3 regions of the Micromonospora echinospora genome follow, and region 3 is predicted to be linked to each of the others. Evidence: riboswitches for the same ligand, from Rfam matches in the RefSeq annotation. Region 3 holds a riboswitch; each other region holds the start of a gene.
What was found. Region 3 has a riboswitch for cyclic di-AMP ahead of GA0070618_RS07230 (coiled-coil domain-containing protein). Riboswitches for the same ligand answer to the same signal wherever they lie in the genome.
Positions count from the first base shown of each region.

Region 1: it holds a riboswitch for cyclic di-AMP, as region 3 does, so the genes downstream of both, GA0070618_RS09465 (C40 family peptidase) here and GA0070618_RS07230 (coiled-coil domain-containing protein) in region 3, are expected to answer to the same signal.
Region 2: it holds a riboswitch for cyclic di-AMP, as region 3 does, so the genes downstream of both, GA0070618_RS00630 (C39 family peptidase) here and GA0070618_RS07230 (coiled-coil domain-containing protein) in region 3, are expected to answer to the same signal.

Region 1 is NZ_LT607413.1:2,068,834-2,073,786, forward strand. Features, by position in the region: gene dcd (dCTP deaminase) at 64-642, shown strand; gene GA0070618_RS09465 (C40 family peptidase) at 761-1,672, opposite strand; cyclic di-AMP (ydaO/yuaA leader) riboswitch at 1,815-1,947, opposite strand; gene GA0070618_RS09470 (C40 family peptidase) at 2,218-3,234, opposite strand; gene GA0070618_RS33390 (hypothetical protein) at 3,343-3,492, opposite strand; gene GA0070618_RS09475 ((Fe-S)-binding protein) at 3,663-4,953, opposite strand, start outside.
Region 2 is NZ_LT607413.1:146,529-151,481, reverse strand. Features, by position in the region: gene GA0070618_RS00645 (acyltransferase family protein) at 129-1,403, shown strand; gene GA0070618_RS00640 (hypothetical protein) at 1,414-1,887, shown strand; gene GA0070618_RS00635 (hypothetical protein) at 2,041-2,799, shown strand; cyclic di-AMP (ydaO/yuaA leader) riboswitch at 3,159-3,297, shown strand; gene GA0070618_RS00630 (C39 family peptidase) at 3,492-4,343, shown strand; gene GA0070618_RS00625 (CDP-glycerol glycerophosphotransferase family protein) at 4,445-4,953, opposite strand, start outside.
Region 3 is NZ_LT607413.1:1,620,196-1,625,148, forward strand. Features, by position in the region: gene GA0070618_RS07220 (hypothetical protein) at 1-131, shown strand, start outside; gene GA0070618_RS07225 (YibE/F family protein) at 296-1,612, shown strand; cyclic di-AMP (ydaO/yuaA leader) riboswitch at 1,778-1,908, shown strand; gene GA0070618_RS07230 (coiled-coil domain-containing protein) at 1,913-2,923, shown strand; gene GA0070618_RS07235 (carbonic anhydrase) at 3,003-3,683, opposite strand; gene GA0070618_RS07240 (helix-turn-helix transcriptional regulator) at 3,850-4,203, shown strand; gene GA0070618_RS07245 (hypothetical protein) at 4,371-4,748, shown strand; gene GA0070618_RS07250 (hypothetical protein) at 4,901-4,953, shown strand, end outside.

The DNA of each region.
Region 1 (4,953 bases), 450 kb from region 3:
GCAGCCCGACGCGCTGGTCACCCACCGGATCGGGGCGACTGCGGCACTAGATATGGTGGTGCGATGCTGCTCTCCGACCGGGACCTCGTCAGCGAGATCAAGGCTGGCACGCTGGCGCTGGAACCGTTCGACGCGAGTCTGGTGCAGCCCTCCAGCATCGACGTACGCCTGGACCGGCTCTTCCGGGTCTTCAACAACCACCTCTACACGCACATCGACCCGGCGATGCAGCAGGACGATCTCACATCCCTGGTGGAGGTGCCCGAAGGCGAACCCTTCGTGCTGCACCCCGGCGAGTTCGTGCTCGCCTCCACCCTCGAAGTCATCTCGCTGGGCGACCAGCTCGCCGGCCGGCTGGAGGGCAAGTCGAGTCTGGGCCGGCTCGGCCTGCTCACCCACTCGACCGCCGGTTTCATCGACCCGGGTTTCTCCGGCCACGTGACGCTCGAACTCTCCAACGTGGCCAACCTGCCGATCACGCTCTGGCCCGGTATGAAGATCGGACAGCTCTGCATCTTCCGACTCTCCTCCCCGGCCGAGCACCCGTACGGCTCCGCCGTCTACGGCTCCCGCTACCAGGGGCAGCGCGGTCCCACCCCGAGTCGGGCCTGGCGGAACTGGCGCACCTGGCCCACTCGCTGACTCCACCCGCCTTCCCGCCACCCGTCGTTCTGCCGGTGGGGCGCGCGTCGCTTCGCCGGGTGCCTGCAGGGGTCCCCTGCTACGCAGAAAGCGGTAACAGGGGACCCCTGCTACCACCTCAGCCGGGGCGGCCGTAACTGTGCACCGGGCCGTCGTCGACCCGCTTCATCTTCACCGGCGCGCCGGCCCGCGAGGCGTGCACCAGCCAGCCGTTGCCGACGTACATGCCGACGTGGTGCAGGTCGGAGTAGTAGAAGACGAGGTCACCGGGACGTAGTTCGCTCCGGCCCACCCGGGCGGTCACCCGTCGCTGCTGGGCCGCGTTGTGTGGCAGGGCGACCCCGGCCCGGGCCCAGGCGGCGAGCGTGAGCCCGGAGCAGTCGTACGCGTTCGGCCCCTCGGCACCCCAGACGTAGGGCTTGCCGATCTGCGCACACGCGAACGTGACAGCCTTTCCGGCGGCGCCACCCGGGTAGGCGGCCGGGCAGGGGGCGGGACGCAGGCTGGTGCCAGCGCCGCTGCCGTACGCCTCCAGGCGCATCTTCTGGAGGCGGGCGATGTCGGCGTCGATCTGCCGTCGCTTCGCGTCCAACTGGCGTTCGGCCTGGCTGAGCTGCGTGACCAGCCGGTCCAGCGGAGCCTTGCGGGCGCTGAGCTGGTCCCGCAGTTCGACCACGTGGCGGATGTCGGCCTGCTGCCGACGGGCGAACTGGTCGAGCAGTTCGAGTTGGTGGACGACGGTGGCCGGTGTCGGGTTCGCCAGCATGGCGTTGAGGGCGGAGGCGTTCTCCCCCTTGTACGCCCGTACCGCGAGCCCGCCGACCTTGCTCATGGCCTGGTCGACCTGACGGCTCAGCGGCCCGATCCGGGCGGCGAGCGCACCCGCCTCCCGTCGTTTGACGGTGAGCGCCTGGCGGGTGGCGTTGTGCTGTTCGATGACCGGTTCGAGGGCGTTCCACTCCCGGTCGATCTGGCGTTCGATCTCGGCGACCGAGGGTTCGGCGTGGGCCACGCCGGCGCCGCCCGTCACGAGGACGGTGGCTCCGACGAGGACGGTGACGACGGTGGTGAAGCGGGACCAGCATGGACGCGGCGCAGCCGTCGTCCGGGCAGCCGGGGCCGTCCGGACGGACGATCGCCGCGGGGCATGGTGTGCCACCGGGCTCCTGACTCCTTCTTCCGTTGACCGCCTACCGGGTTAGCTGACGGGTTCGGGCGGGAAGGGAGCGCCCTACCTTGGGTACGGATTCACCCCGATGGTGCTGGTGGTTCCCCGGCTCGCTCGTGCTGTGGCGACGTTTCTCGTTGTGGCGACGTGCCGGTCGGCCGGCTCCTTCTCCAGCAGACGGCCGCCGTCGTGCGACTCGGCGGTGTCGAGCCGTTGCCGCCTCGGACTGGCGGACCTGTCACCGGCTCGGCAAGTGCCGAGGTTAGAGACGACCGTCGTCGATCCGCAACACGGTTCGCGGGAGTGCTATCTGCTAATTTCCGACAGTAACCACTGTGGGCGTCGGTCGTTCGCCCGATGCGAAGGGGTCCCCGGCCGTCGGCCGGGGACCCCTTCGGGAGACTCGGTCAGTAGGGGCGGCGGAAGCCTGCGACCGGCATGTGGTTGATGCTGGCCACCTGCACCGGCTTGCCGGCTCGCGGGGCGTGCACCATGATGCCGTTGCCCAGGTAGAGCCCGACGTGGTGCAGGTCGCTGAAGAAGAAGACCAGGTCACCGGGGCGTGCCTCGGCGCGGCTGATCACCTTCGTCTCGCGCCACTGCGCACCGGTGAAGTGGGTCAGGTGGATGCCTGCGGCCTTGTAGGCGTACTGGGTCAGCCCGGAGCAGTCGAAGGAGTTCGGCCCGGTGGCGCCCCAGACGTACGGGTCACCGACCTGGGCGCAGGCCGTCCTGATGGCGGTGTTGGCGGCGCTGCTGATCACGCCCTTGATGAGCGGGCAGCCGGGGGCGCTGACTGCGGTCTTCGGCATGGACGCCCGCAGCCGCTTGATCTCCGCATCGATCTTGGTCTTCTTCGCCGCCAGGTCCTTCTCCTGCTGGGTCTGGCTGGTGATGATGGTGTCCAGCTTCTGCTTCTCGACCTCGTACTTGGTCCGGATCTCCACCACGCCCTGGAGTTCCTTGCGCTGGTGGGCGGCGAGTCGGTCGAGCATGCCCATCTGCTCGGCCAGGGTGCCCGGCTTGGCGCTGACCAGCAGCGCGCCGATCTCCTGGGACGGGCCGGTCATGTAGTGCCGGGAGGCCAGGGCCCCGATCCGGTTCATCGCCATGTCGCTCTGCAACGCGAGCGGCTCGATCTTCTTCTCGAGGTCGGCCGACTTCTTCTGGTTGACCTTGAGCTGGCTGCGGACCTCGTTGTACTTCTCGATCGTGGGCTCCAACTGCTCCCACTGCTTGTCGATCTGCGCCTCGATTTCCTCGGGGGTGGGCGCGGCGTACGCGGGGGCAGCGAGCAGGCCGGCACCGACCACGGCGGCGGCGGACAGGGTGACGAGGGTGCGAACGAACCGGCGCAACCCACCCGGACGAGTGGGGAGCCGATCCGGTGCGTGACGCTGAGGGGGCAGGGTTGCCACCGGCACCGAACTCCTTTGGCGACCAGACCACCGGGCGCCCCGCGAGGGAGAGGATGGCGGGGCAGACGATCCACAGCGGCCGGTGCCCCACATTAGGGAAGCAACGGGCCGATATCAAGGCGAGGGGGCCTCGTATGACGCTCCGGACATCATGCGGACACCCACCGTGCAGGCGCCGCCAACGATGGCGGTCAGGACATCGTCGAGGGCCAGGGTGATGTTCTTCGGCACCATCTCGCCGACCACGCCGTGCAGGAACACCACGGCCTCGCCGCAGGCCCTGGGGTCACCACGACGTAGCTGTGGAGCTGCCCCGTCTGTGCTAGCCGCGGTCACGGGTAGCGCAGACGGGGCAGCTCCACAGCGTCGGTAGGGGTGGGTCTCCCGGCGCGGGCCCAGGCCGGCCCGACGGGCGCGAGTCCGAGCGGCTCGGCTCAGCCCGTGACCGGCTCGACCTGCTGGCCGTCGCGGTCCTGCGCCGGCTTCACCGAGCGGAGCAGCACGCTGGCGACGTCGACGACCTCGACCTGCTCGCCGGCGCCCTTGCCGTTGACCCCGTCGTTGAGCATCGTCGAGCAGAACGGGCAGCCGACCGCGATGGTCTTCGCGCCGGTGGCCATGGCCTCCTCGACGCGGTCCACGTTGATCCGCTTGCCGATCCGCTCCTCCATCCACATCCGGGCGCCACCGGCACCACAGCAGAAGGAGCGCTCGCTGTTGCGGGGCATCTCGGTGACGGGCTCCTGCACGGAGGAGCCGAGCACCTCGCGCGGCGGGGCGAAGACCCGGTTGTGCCGGCCCAAGTAGCAGGGGTCGTGGTAGGTGACCCCGCCGTCGACGGGCTGGACCGGGGTGAGCTTCCCGGTGGCGACCAGGTGGGCCAGGAGCTGCGTGTGGTGCACCACCTCGAACTCGCCGCCGAGCTGGCCGTACTCGTTGCCCAGAGTGTTGAAGCAGTGCGGGCAGGTCGCGACGATCTTCCGCTTGGCCTTCTCCCGGCCTTCGAACGCCTCGTTCAGGGTCTCCACGTTCTGCTGGGCGAGCATCTGGAAGACGAACTCGTTGCCGATCCGTCGGGCCGGGTCACCGGTGCAGGTCTCCCCCTCGCCGAGGATGGCGAAGCTCACGCCGGCCTCGTGCAGCAGCGTGGCGACGGCCCGGGTGGTCTTCTTGGCCCGGTCCTCGAACGCGCCGGCGCAGCCCACCCAGAAGAGGTACTCGAAGTCCTCCACCTCGCCGACCCGGGGCACCTGGAAGTCGAGGCCCTTGGTCCAGTCCTCCCGGGTGTTCTGCGGTGCGCCCCACGGGTTGCCCTTGTTCTCCAGGTTGCGCAGCATCACGCCGGCCTCGGAGGGGAAGCTCGACTCGATCAGCACCTGGTAGCGCCGCATGTCGACGATGTGGTCGACGTGTTCGATGTCGACCGGGCACTGCTCGACGCAGGCGCCGCAGGTGGTGCAGGACCAGAGCACGTCCGGGTCGATGACCCCACCTTCCTCGGCCCCACCGATCAGCGGCTTCTCCGCCTCGGCGAGCGCGAGCACGTCCACGTGGGCGAGTTGGGCCGCAGTGGCCTTCTCCTCGCCGGTGAGGTCCTTGCCGCCCCCGGCCAGCAGGTACGGCGCCTTGGCGTACGCGTGGTCGCGCAGGCTGAGCACGAGCAGCTTCGGGGAGAGGGGCTTGCCGGTGTTCCAGGCCGGGCACTGCGACTGGCAGCGACCGCAC
Region 2 (4,953 bases), 1.5 Mb from region 3:
GTCGGGGTAGGGTGCCCGGCGGGGCGGCGGCGACCGGTTCCGCCCCATGTGACCAATCCCGGCGTACGCCGGCCGACCGACGGGAGAACCCGCATGCCGATCCGCGAGCCGTATCCGCGGGCGGTGTCATGACCAGCCTCACCCCGACGCCCGGGGCCGACCGGTCCCTGTCCCGCCTGCCGTCCCTGACCGGACTGCGGTGGATCGCGGCGATGCTGGTCTTCGGCTTCCACGTCGGGACGATGCGGATCATCGTCGAGCCGGAGTTCAAGGCCGTGGTGGACCAGTTGTTCACCCTGGGTCTCTCCGGGGTGCAGTTCTTCTTCGTGCTCAGCGGGTTCGTGCTGGTCTGGTCGGCCCGTGAGCAGGACACGAAGTGGGCGTTCTGGCGCCGCCGGCTGGCCAAGATCTACCCGAACCACCTGCTGATGTGGGCGGTGGTGCTGCTGGTCGGGCTCTGGTTCGCCGACCCGGTGAACCCCTCGGCGGCGGTGCAGAACCTCCTGCTCGTGCAGGCCTGGAACCCGACTCCCGGCTACTTCTACAGTGTCAACACGGTGAGCTGGTCGCTCTCCTGCGAACTGTTCTTCTACTTCTGTCTGCCGTTCGTGCTGCCGGCGCTGCGCCGGACGCCGTCGGTGGCGCTCTGGGCCGTGGTCGTGGCGGTGCCGCTGGTGATCCTCGCGCTCTGGCCGGGGCAGCTCCTGGTGCCGGAGGAGAGCCGGTGGTGGTTCACCCAGATCTTCCCGCTGGTGCGTTCCACCGAGTTCTGGATGGGCGTCGCCGCGGCCGAGTTGATGCGGCGCGGCCACTGGCGCGGCCCCGGCCTGCCGCTGGCCAGCCTGATCTTCGTGGTCACCTGGGCGGTGGCCGGTGAGTGGATCCGCGCCGAGTTCTGGGCGGCGCTGCTGTCGGCCGCGTACATCCTGGTGATCACCTCGGCGGCCCGGGCCGACGTGCGGGGCCTGCCCTCGCCGTGGCGCTCCCGGCCGCTGGTCTGGCTCGGCGAGGTCTCCTTCGCCTTCTACCTGGTGCACGTCTTCGTGATGGTCACCATCCTCCGGCTCACCGGCGACCACGGCGTGGGCTTCACCGGCTGGAGGGGGCCACTGGTGGCGGTCGGCTTCCTGCTGCTGAACCTCCTGCTGGCCTGGCTGCTGTACCGGTGGGTGGAGACCCCGATGATGCGGCTGCTCGCCCCCAGCCGGAAGCGCGCCCCCACCGGGAGCCCCGCGACGACGGCCGACGGGCCGTCCGCGACCGGGGGACGGCCGGCGACCGTCGCGCCCCGGCAGCGGGCCGCCGGCGTCGACCGGGAGGGACACGCCGACGTCCCGCCCGGTGACCAGGCCGGGGAATCCGACCCGGCCGGCATCGACGCGGGTGCCCGACGACCGGGGTAATCTGCTTCCCGTGCCTCCCGTCGTGCTCGGCTGCCTCCGTTGGTGGTCGGTGCGCCGGGCGTTGCGGGTGTTCACCAGCCTCGCCGTGGCGGTCGCCCTCGCGCTGAGCGGCGGCCTCGCCGGGGGCCTCCCCGCCGGGAGTCCACCCGCCCCGGCCGAGTGGTCCCCCGTCGACCGGGGCGCACCCGTCACCACGGAGCGGGTCGCCCACCGGGTGCCGGGCACGTCCCCGCTCGCCGGCCCGGTCGCCCACGACGTGCTGGCGCCGTCCTCGCCCTCCGGCCGGGTCGCCGACAGCACCACGAGCACCGTCCGCGCCGCCGGGCCGGACACCCACCACCAGACGCCGCTCGTCGCCACCGGTCCGGCCACCGCGACCGACGCCCCGCCGGCCGGGCCGGTGTCGACCGGACACCGGCCGGTCCGGCCGTTGGCCGCCACCGACGCCGGCGTGGTCGGTTCCCGGGCCCCACCACGTCGCTGATCCGTCCATCCCGGGTGTCCTGCCCCCGGGGAGAAGCTGACCCGACGAACCTCACCCCGCACCCGCCGACGGGGGTCCCGGCTCCGCCGCCAGCGGACCCGGCGCCCGAGGTGTGCGGCCCCCACCCGCTCCCGTGTCCCGTGAGGTGCCGACGTGGACGTCGTTCTCTACGAGTTCCTGGTCGACGTGCCCCGGGCGGCCGCCATCTGGTCCGCCCTGCTCGTGCTCGCCCTGACCGTGCTCACCGTCCTGGTGGCCCGCCCCGAGCGGGAGCCGACGCTCTCCCCGCCGGCTGCCGCTGCCGCCGACCCCGCCGCCCCCGACCCGGCGGACCTGCGCCGGTACGCCGAGGAGGTGGCCGTCGCGGCGGCCGGTGCCGCCCGGACCGCCCGCCGCCGCCGGGAGCGGTGGCTCACCGCGCAGGAACGGGTCGACCAGGCCTGGCGGGCGTACGACGAGGCGGAGACCGCCGCCCGTCGCTTCGCCGGGGCCGCCGCCCTGCCCGCCCCCCGGACACCCCGCACCCCGGCCGAGTACGTCGCCCGGGAACGCTTCCTGCACCGGGCCGCGATGGCCGCCTACTGGCGGGGCGACCTGTCGGTGCGGCAGCTCAGCGACGTGTTCGCCCGCCGTAACGGCTGGGATCCGCGGCTGCACCCCGTCGTGCAGGAAGCGGTCCTGCACCGGGTGGTCCGCGACCTGCGGCGGGTGGAGTACCGGACGGCGGCCGAGCGGGAACGGGTGGCCTGGCGGCAGGCGGAGGTCGCCGCGACGGCGGCGCGGTCCCTGGCGGCGGAGGCGTCCCTCGCGGCGGAACGGCTCCGGGCGAGCACCCGGACGGTCGTCGCGCCCCGGCGGCTGCCCGGTGCGGTTCGCCTCGCCGCCCGGTGGCGGCCGGCGCGGGTGGGATGACCCCGCCGGGGCAGATGTGGGATGCGCGGTCGGCCGGATCGCGCCGGCCGGCGTGCCGCGCTCGGCGCGAGCGTGACCGGATCGTGACGTGACCCGGGCCACGCCCCGGTTTCCCGCACCTTCGACCCCGGGCGTCCCGTTCCGCGTCGAGTGCGCCGAGGTGGTTGTGCCGATGCCGTCCGGAAATCGCCCGACGGTACTCGGGGAACCGGTCGTCCCATTGAGCGACGTCAGCGCGTGAACGTACCCGACTTCCGGGTGTGCTGTGCGGTTTGCCCAGCTCACGGGGGTTGGCAGTGGATTGCGGCGTCAGTAGTGTCGGCCCGTCTGGTGCGGTCGTAGGTCGCAAAGGGCGACACCGCGCCGGCCCGCCTAATCGTGCGCAACGAGCCGGGGACCCACGTACGTCCGGGGTGAATCCGCGGGGCCGACCCGTGGTAGGGCGATCTTCCCGCCCGAATCCGTCAGCTAACCCGGTAGGCGGTATCGGAAGGAGTACCTCGTGCCGTACGCCCCCGTTACCCGGCTCCTCCACGGTGCCCCGGTGCCGCCGGCCGTCCGCCCGCGCCGCCGGCACTGACTCCGGCGTCCACCCCCGGACGCCGTCCGAGCGGGCACCCCACACCGACGTCGACCCCACGCACGGTCCGCCGTGCGTCGACCGGGTGCGCCGCTCTCCACCCCTGTCTTCCGTGGAGGAACCCGTGAAGTACCCGGTCCCGCGACCGTTCAACCTGTTCCCAGCCCGCCGGTCGTACCAGGTCGCCGCCTCGGCGGCGGTGCTGGTGGCGGCGTCCACCGCCGGCGTCCTGCTCGTCGACCCCGACCCGCCGGCGCACCGCGAGGACACCGTCGCCACGGCGGCCGAGCCGGACCGGTCGACCGCCGCCTCGCGGCAGCACGGCCGTGCCACCGCGTCCCCGGCCAGCCCGTCGGCCGTCGCCACCACCCCGCCGGCCACCCCGTCCGCGTCGCCCACCGCCACCGGTTCGTCGAACCCGGACCTGACGGCCAGCCCCACCCCGCCGAAGCCGCCCGCGTCGAAGGTGCTCGACATCCAGTACCAGGAGCAGACCACCTTCTACTACTGCGGCCCGGCCGCCACCCGGATCGCGCTGACCGCCCGGGACGTCGTCCGCAGCCAGGACGACCTCGCCCAGCGGCTCAACACCACCCAGGCCGGCACCAACTCCGCCGAGGACACCACCCGCGTCCTGAACGACCTGGTCGGCCGGGACGTCTACCGGACCAGGACGATCCCCGGTAGCGCGGCCACGCCGGCCCAGATGGACCGGCTCCAGGCCGACGTGGTGCGGGCGGTCGGCAACGGGTACGCCGTCGTCGTCAACATCGCCGGCTCCGCCACCGACGTCGCCGGTGGCTGGCACTCCTACCCCGGCGGGCACTACCTGACCGTGGTCGGTTACCGGGACAACGGCCGGACCGTCAAGATCGCGGACCCGGCGAACGCCGCCGCCGGCTCGTACTGGATGACCACGATCAGCCTGGCGCACTGGGCCGCCACCCGGGGCTACTCCGCCTGAGCCCACGCCACGGTCGTAACCGCCGGCCGGGTGGTAGCAGGGGTCCCCTGTTACTCAGAAAGGAGTAACAGGGGACCCCTGCTACCAACCACCACAGACAGCTACGCGCCGACCGGCTGGTCCGCCTGGTCGGGGTGGGTGGCCGGAACGGCAGCCGGCGCGAGGTGCGCCCGGGCCGCCGCCAGGAAGCCCTCGGCGTACGACTCGATCGGGAAGTCACCCAGGTAGTGGGTGCGCATCGCCCAGCGCGCCTCGGCCAGCGGGTCGGTGCCGAGCAGCTGCTCCAGCACGCCGTCGACGTCGGCCAGGTCCCGGCGCAGCACGTAGCCGGAGCGGGCCAGCGGGAAGCGCTCGGTGAACGCGTCGCCGTCCGCGCCCATGTCGGTGACCGCGTACGGCTTGCCGGAGTAGAGGTAGTCGGAGATCACCCCGGAGACGTCCGAGATCAGCGCGTCGGAGCGGTTGACGCAGTCGACGAGGCTCATCGCCCGGCTGGCGTCGGTGCCCCAGACGTGCTGCCGGCCGGTGCGGGAGCGGTCCGCCGCGAGCAACTCCTCCACCCGGGCGAGCTGCCGTGCCGACTCCGGGTTCTGCGCGGTGTACGGGTGGG
Region 3 (4,953 bases):
TGGACTTCGGGGAGGCCACGCTCAGCGCGGAGGACGACCAGTCGCGGCGTACCCGGATCTGGTGTGACGCGCGACTGGGCGACGGACGGCGGTGTGTGCTGCCGATCAGGCACGACGGGAGGTGCCGGTGACCGGTGGGCGCATGGACGGGGCAGCTCCACAGCGTGCCGACGAACTCCCCACCGAGCCGCGCGGAACTCGGGCCGGACCGCCGAACAGGCTGCGAGCTGCGACTTCGGAGCCGGCAGAATGGTCCGGCCAGGGCACCCGCCACGCCAGGATCGTTGGGAGAAGCATGGGCCACGACCACAGCCGTCCCACCGCCGCCGCGCCGCCGCGCGTGCGGCGTGTCCTGATCGCGACCGTGGTCCCGCTCTTCCTGGTGACCCTGGTCGCGGCGTTGGTGCTCTGGCCCCGGGACGCCCCGTCGGTCGGCGGCGGCGAGGACGCGGCCCGCTACCACGGCACGGTGACGCGGGTGGTGACCGAGCCCTGCCCGCCCACGCCGGAGGCCCCGGAGGGGACGACGGAGGGGCCGTGCGGCACCGCCACGGTGACCGTCGACACCGGGCCCGACGCCGGGCAGCAGGTCGAGACGGCGCTGCCCGCCGGGCCGGGATCACCCCGGGTGGAGGTCGGCGACGAGATCGTCCTGGTGGTGCTGACCGACCCGGCCGACCCGACGGTCAGCAGCTATTCCATCGCCGCCCACCAGCGGGGGAAGCCGCTGATCTGGCTGGCCCTGGCGTTCGCCGTCGCCATCGTCGCGTTCGGCCGCTGGCGCGGCCTGGCCGCGCTCGGCGGGCTGGCGGCCAGCTTCGCCATCCTGCTCACCTTCGTGCTGCCCGGTATCGGCGCCGGAGAGTCGCCGCTGCCGGTGGCGGTCACCGGCGCCGCGTTGATCATGTTCGTGGTGCTGTACCTCACCCACGGGGTCACCGCGCAGACCTCCGTCGCGGTCCTCGGCACCCTGGCCAGCCTGGTGCTCACCGGTCTCCTCGGCAGCCTGGCGACCGCGTTCACCCACCTCACCGGGTACGGCTCCGAGGACGCCACCACGCTGTCGATGTTCCAGGCCGACGTCGACCTGCACGGGCTGCTCCTGGCCGGCATCATCATCGGCTCCCTGGGCGTCCTGGACGACGTCACGGTCACCCAGGCCGCCACGGTGACCGAGCTGGCCCGCGCCAACCCCGACCTCACCCGGCTCCAGCTCTACCGCGCGGCCACCCGGGTCGGCCGGGCGCACATCGCCTCGACGGTCAACACGATCGTGCTCGCGTACGCGGGCGCGTCGCTGCCCCTGCTGCTGTTGCTGACCGCCGACACGCGCGGGATCAGCGAGATCGTGACCAGCGAGTTCCTCGCCCAGGAGATCGTCCGCAGCATCGTCGCGACGCTCGGGTTGATCGCCGCCGTGCCGATCACCACCGGCCTGGCCGCCCTGGTGACCACCGCCGGCCGGGGCGGCACGCCGAGCCGCCGCCCGCCCCGGCCCGCCGGTGGACGGGACGACGCCCTCGCCGCCCTCAGCGGTCCCCGTGCCGCCACCGGGGCCACCGATTCCGCCGCCGGGCCGGGCCGCCCAGGGAACACGGATCCGGCATGGTAGAACTCCACAGAGTGACCGCCAATCGTATGATCTTGACAAATGTGACAGGAGTGACGGAAAGCAATAGGGAAATAACGCTTTTGGTCGGGATCCGGGCGTAGAACCCCACGCCCACTGTCAGGTAACCTCGCTGCCGGTTACCGCCGAAGGCGCGCACCGGCGCCAGCGGGGCCACCGCCTAATCGCCCACCGGCGAACCGGGGAACCAGGTTCATGGGGTGCATCCGCGTCAGCGGTAGGGGCCACTTCCGCCCCGAACCCGTCAGCTAACCCGGTCGGCGGTCGACGGAAGGGAACACTGTGACGGCACCCCTGCGCCGCTGGCTGAAACCTGTCGTGGCCGTGCTCGCCGCCTTCGCCGTGGCCGCCGTGCCCGCGCCGGCCATGGCGGAACCATCGAGCCCGTCCGGGCACGAAGGAGAGCAGCCGAAGCTCCTCAACGAGGTGATCGAGGAGACGAACCGCAGCTACACCCAGGCACAGGCGAAGCTGAAAGCCTCGAAGGACCGCCAGCTCAAGCTCCTGATGGAGGTCGACCGGACCCGGAACGAGCTGAAGGCGCTCACCCCGCAGGTGGCGACGATCGCCGTGCGGTCCTACATGACCGGCCGGGTCGGCCCCGCCTCCATGCTGCTGGACGCCAACACCCCCGACTCGTTCGTCAAGCGGGCCGGCGCGCTGGACGAGATGAACATGGTCAACAGCAAGAAGGTCGCCGCGGTCACCGCCGCCAAGAACCAGGCGGAACTGGCCAAGAAGGCGCTCGACGCCGAGGTCATGGAGGAGCAGAAGCAGGCCGACATCCTGAAGAAGCGCAAGCGCGAGGCGGAGAAGTCCCTCGCCCTGGTCGGCGGCATCGGGTTGACCGGTGGCCTGGTGGACGCCACCTCCCCGATCGCCCGGCCGGGTCCCGGCCGGGACAGCAACGGCAACTGGCGTCCGCTGGGCTGCACCGAGGACGACCCGACCACCGGCGGCTGCATCACCCCGCGCACCCTGCACATGTACAAGGAGGTCAAGCGGGCCGGCTTCGACATGTTCGTCGGTTGTTACCGTCCCGGCGGGCCGTACGAGCATCCGAAGGGGCGGGCCTGCGACTGGTCGCTCCAGAAGCGTGGCTTCAGCCGGTGGGACACCACGGCCGAACGGATGTACGGCAACAACCTGACCGCGTTCCTGGTCCGTAACGCCGACGTGCTCGGCATCTACTACGTGATCTGGAACAAGCAGATCTGGTTCCCGGCGAGCGGCTGGAGTTCGTACAGCGGTCCCTCGGACCACACAGACCACGTACACGTCTCCATGCTCTGACCCACCGCGCCGATTCGGGCCCCGCCTCCGTTCGACCGGAGGCGGGGCCCATTCGCGTGACCGGCCGGAGCCGGGCGGGTCAGGGGCAGGCCGAGGAGGCGGCCGGACCGGCGGCGAGAGCGACATCCTCGGTGGCGGGAATGGAGCGGACCACCCGCACCTCGCCGGCGGCCAGCCGGTACGACATGCCGACCACCGCGCACCGCCCCTCCCGCACCGCCCGGTTGAGCGTCACCGAGCGCTCCAGCAGCACCTCGACGGTGTGGTCGATGTGCATGTCGACGATCCCGTCGATGTCGTCGACGCCCTGCCGGGCGGCCTGGCGGAGGCTGGGCACCACCGCCCCCACGACCGCCCCCAGGTAACCGGGGGGCGTCGTCCCGGCGCCGTCGGCCTCCCGGGCGGCCTGCACCGCTCCGCAGGAGTCGTGGCCGAGGACGACCACCAGCGGCGTCTCCAGGACGCTCACCGCGTACTCGATGCTGCCGAGCACCTCGGTGCCGACGATGTGCCCGGCGGTCCGGACGACGAAGAGGTCACCGAGGCCCCGGTCGAAGATGATCTCGGCGGCCAGCCGGGAGTCGGAGCAGCCGAGCACGACCGCGAAGGGGTGCTGCCCGTCGGCGACGGCAGCCCGGTGCCCGGCATCCTGGTTGGGGTGCAGCGGGTTGCCGGTGACGAAGCGCCGGTTGCCCGACTGCAACTCGACCAGCGCCTGTGCGGGACTCGCCGGAGGCTGCTGTCCACCAGGAACGGCCATGACTCAATCCACCCCTTCTCCGGACCGGGACCGCACGCCCGACGCGGCTGACACGGCCAGCCACCACGGTCACACGGAGCGCAAACTACGTCAAGGGATACGTGATCTGCGTTTCAGGTGTTGACAGCGGAGGGCGCGACGCCGAATGCGAAGGGAAGGTCATAACATGACGGTCATGGCGACGACGCAGCGTGAGAACGGGAGCCAGCGGAACTGGACCTTCCTCACGAACCACGCACACGTACTGCTCGCCATCGCCCGTAACCCCACCGCCCGGCTGCGCGACGTCGCCGACGAGGTGGGCGTGACCGAACGGGCCGCGCAGGCGATCGTGGCCGACCTGGAGGCCGGGGGCTACCTCCAACGCACCCGGGTCGGTCGGCGCAACGAGTACACCGTGAACCCGGCCGGGCGCTTCCGGCACCCCGCCGAGGCGTACCAGCACGTGGGTGCCCTGCTCGCGCTCTTCACCGAACCGGGCGACACCGGTCCGGCCGCCGCCGGCCCGCTGCCCTCCTGACCCGGTCCGTCGCCCCTGGACGGTCCACACCGGATTGACGAACGCGACGCGGAGCCACGCGTCGGCGGCGGCGCGACCAGGGACGATGCGACGGGGGCGACCGGTGGATCCGGTCACACCACGGTCTCCGACGGGCAACCGGACGGATCGGGCGTTAGGTTGGAACGGTGCAGCCGCCCGCCTTCGTCCGCCCGATCGGGCCGACGATGCTGCGCGCCCTGCGTGTGCTGACCCGCCTGGCGCTGACCGCCCTGGTCCTGACGCTGGCCTTCGGCGGGACCACCGCCGCCCCGGCCGAGGCATCGTTCCCGGCCTCGCCCCAGCTCCGGCCGGTCCCGGTCGTCGGCTTCCCGCAACCGGCCGCCCGGCCGGTCGTGGCACCGCTGCCGCCCCGGCCCGCCGACGAGCACGCCGACGCCCCAGCAGCGCCGGCCCGTCCCGCCGGCGACCCGGGCACCACCACCACGGTCACCGTTCCGCTGCCGCCGCCGGCCACCGACCCCGGACAGGGTTCCGTCGGCCGACGCGGCCCGCCCCGGGTCTGACCGACCGTCCACGAGCGACCGTCCGGACGATCCCGGGCCGGTCGACGTCCGCCGTGGGCGGGGAATCCCCGCCGCGCTCGCGCGCCCCCGTGCCCGCCTGGACCGGGCACCCCGTTGAGCCCTTCCCGTCCTCCCCTCACGAGGTGCTGGTGATGCAGACCGTCCTCTCCTCCGTCCTGCTCGACGTACCCCGGGCCGCCGTCAT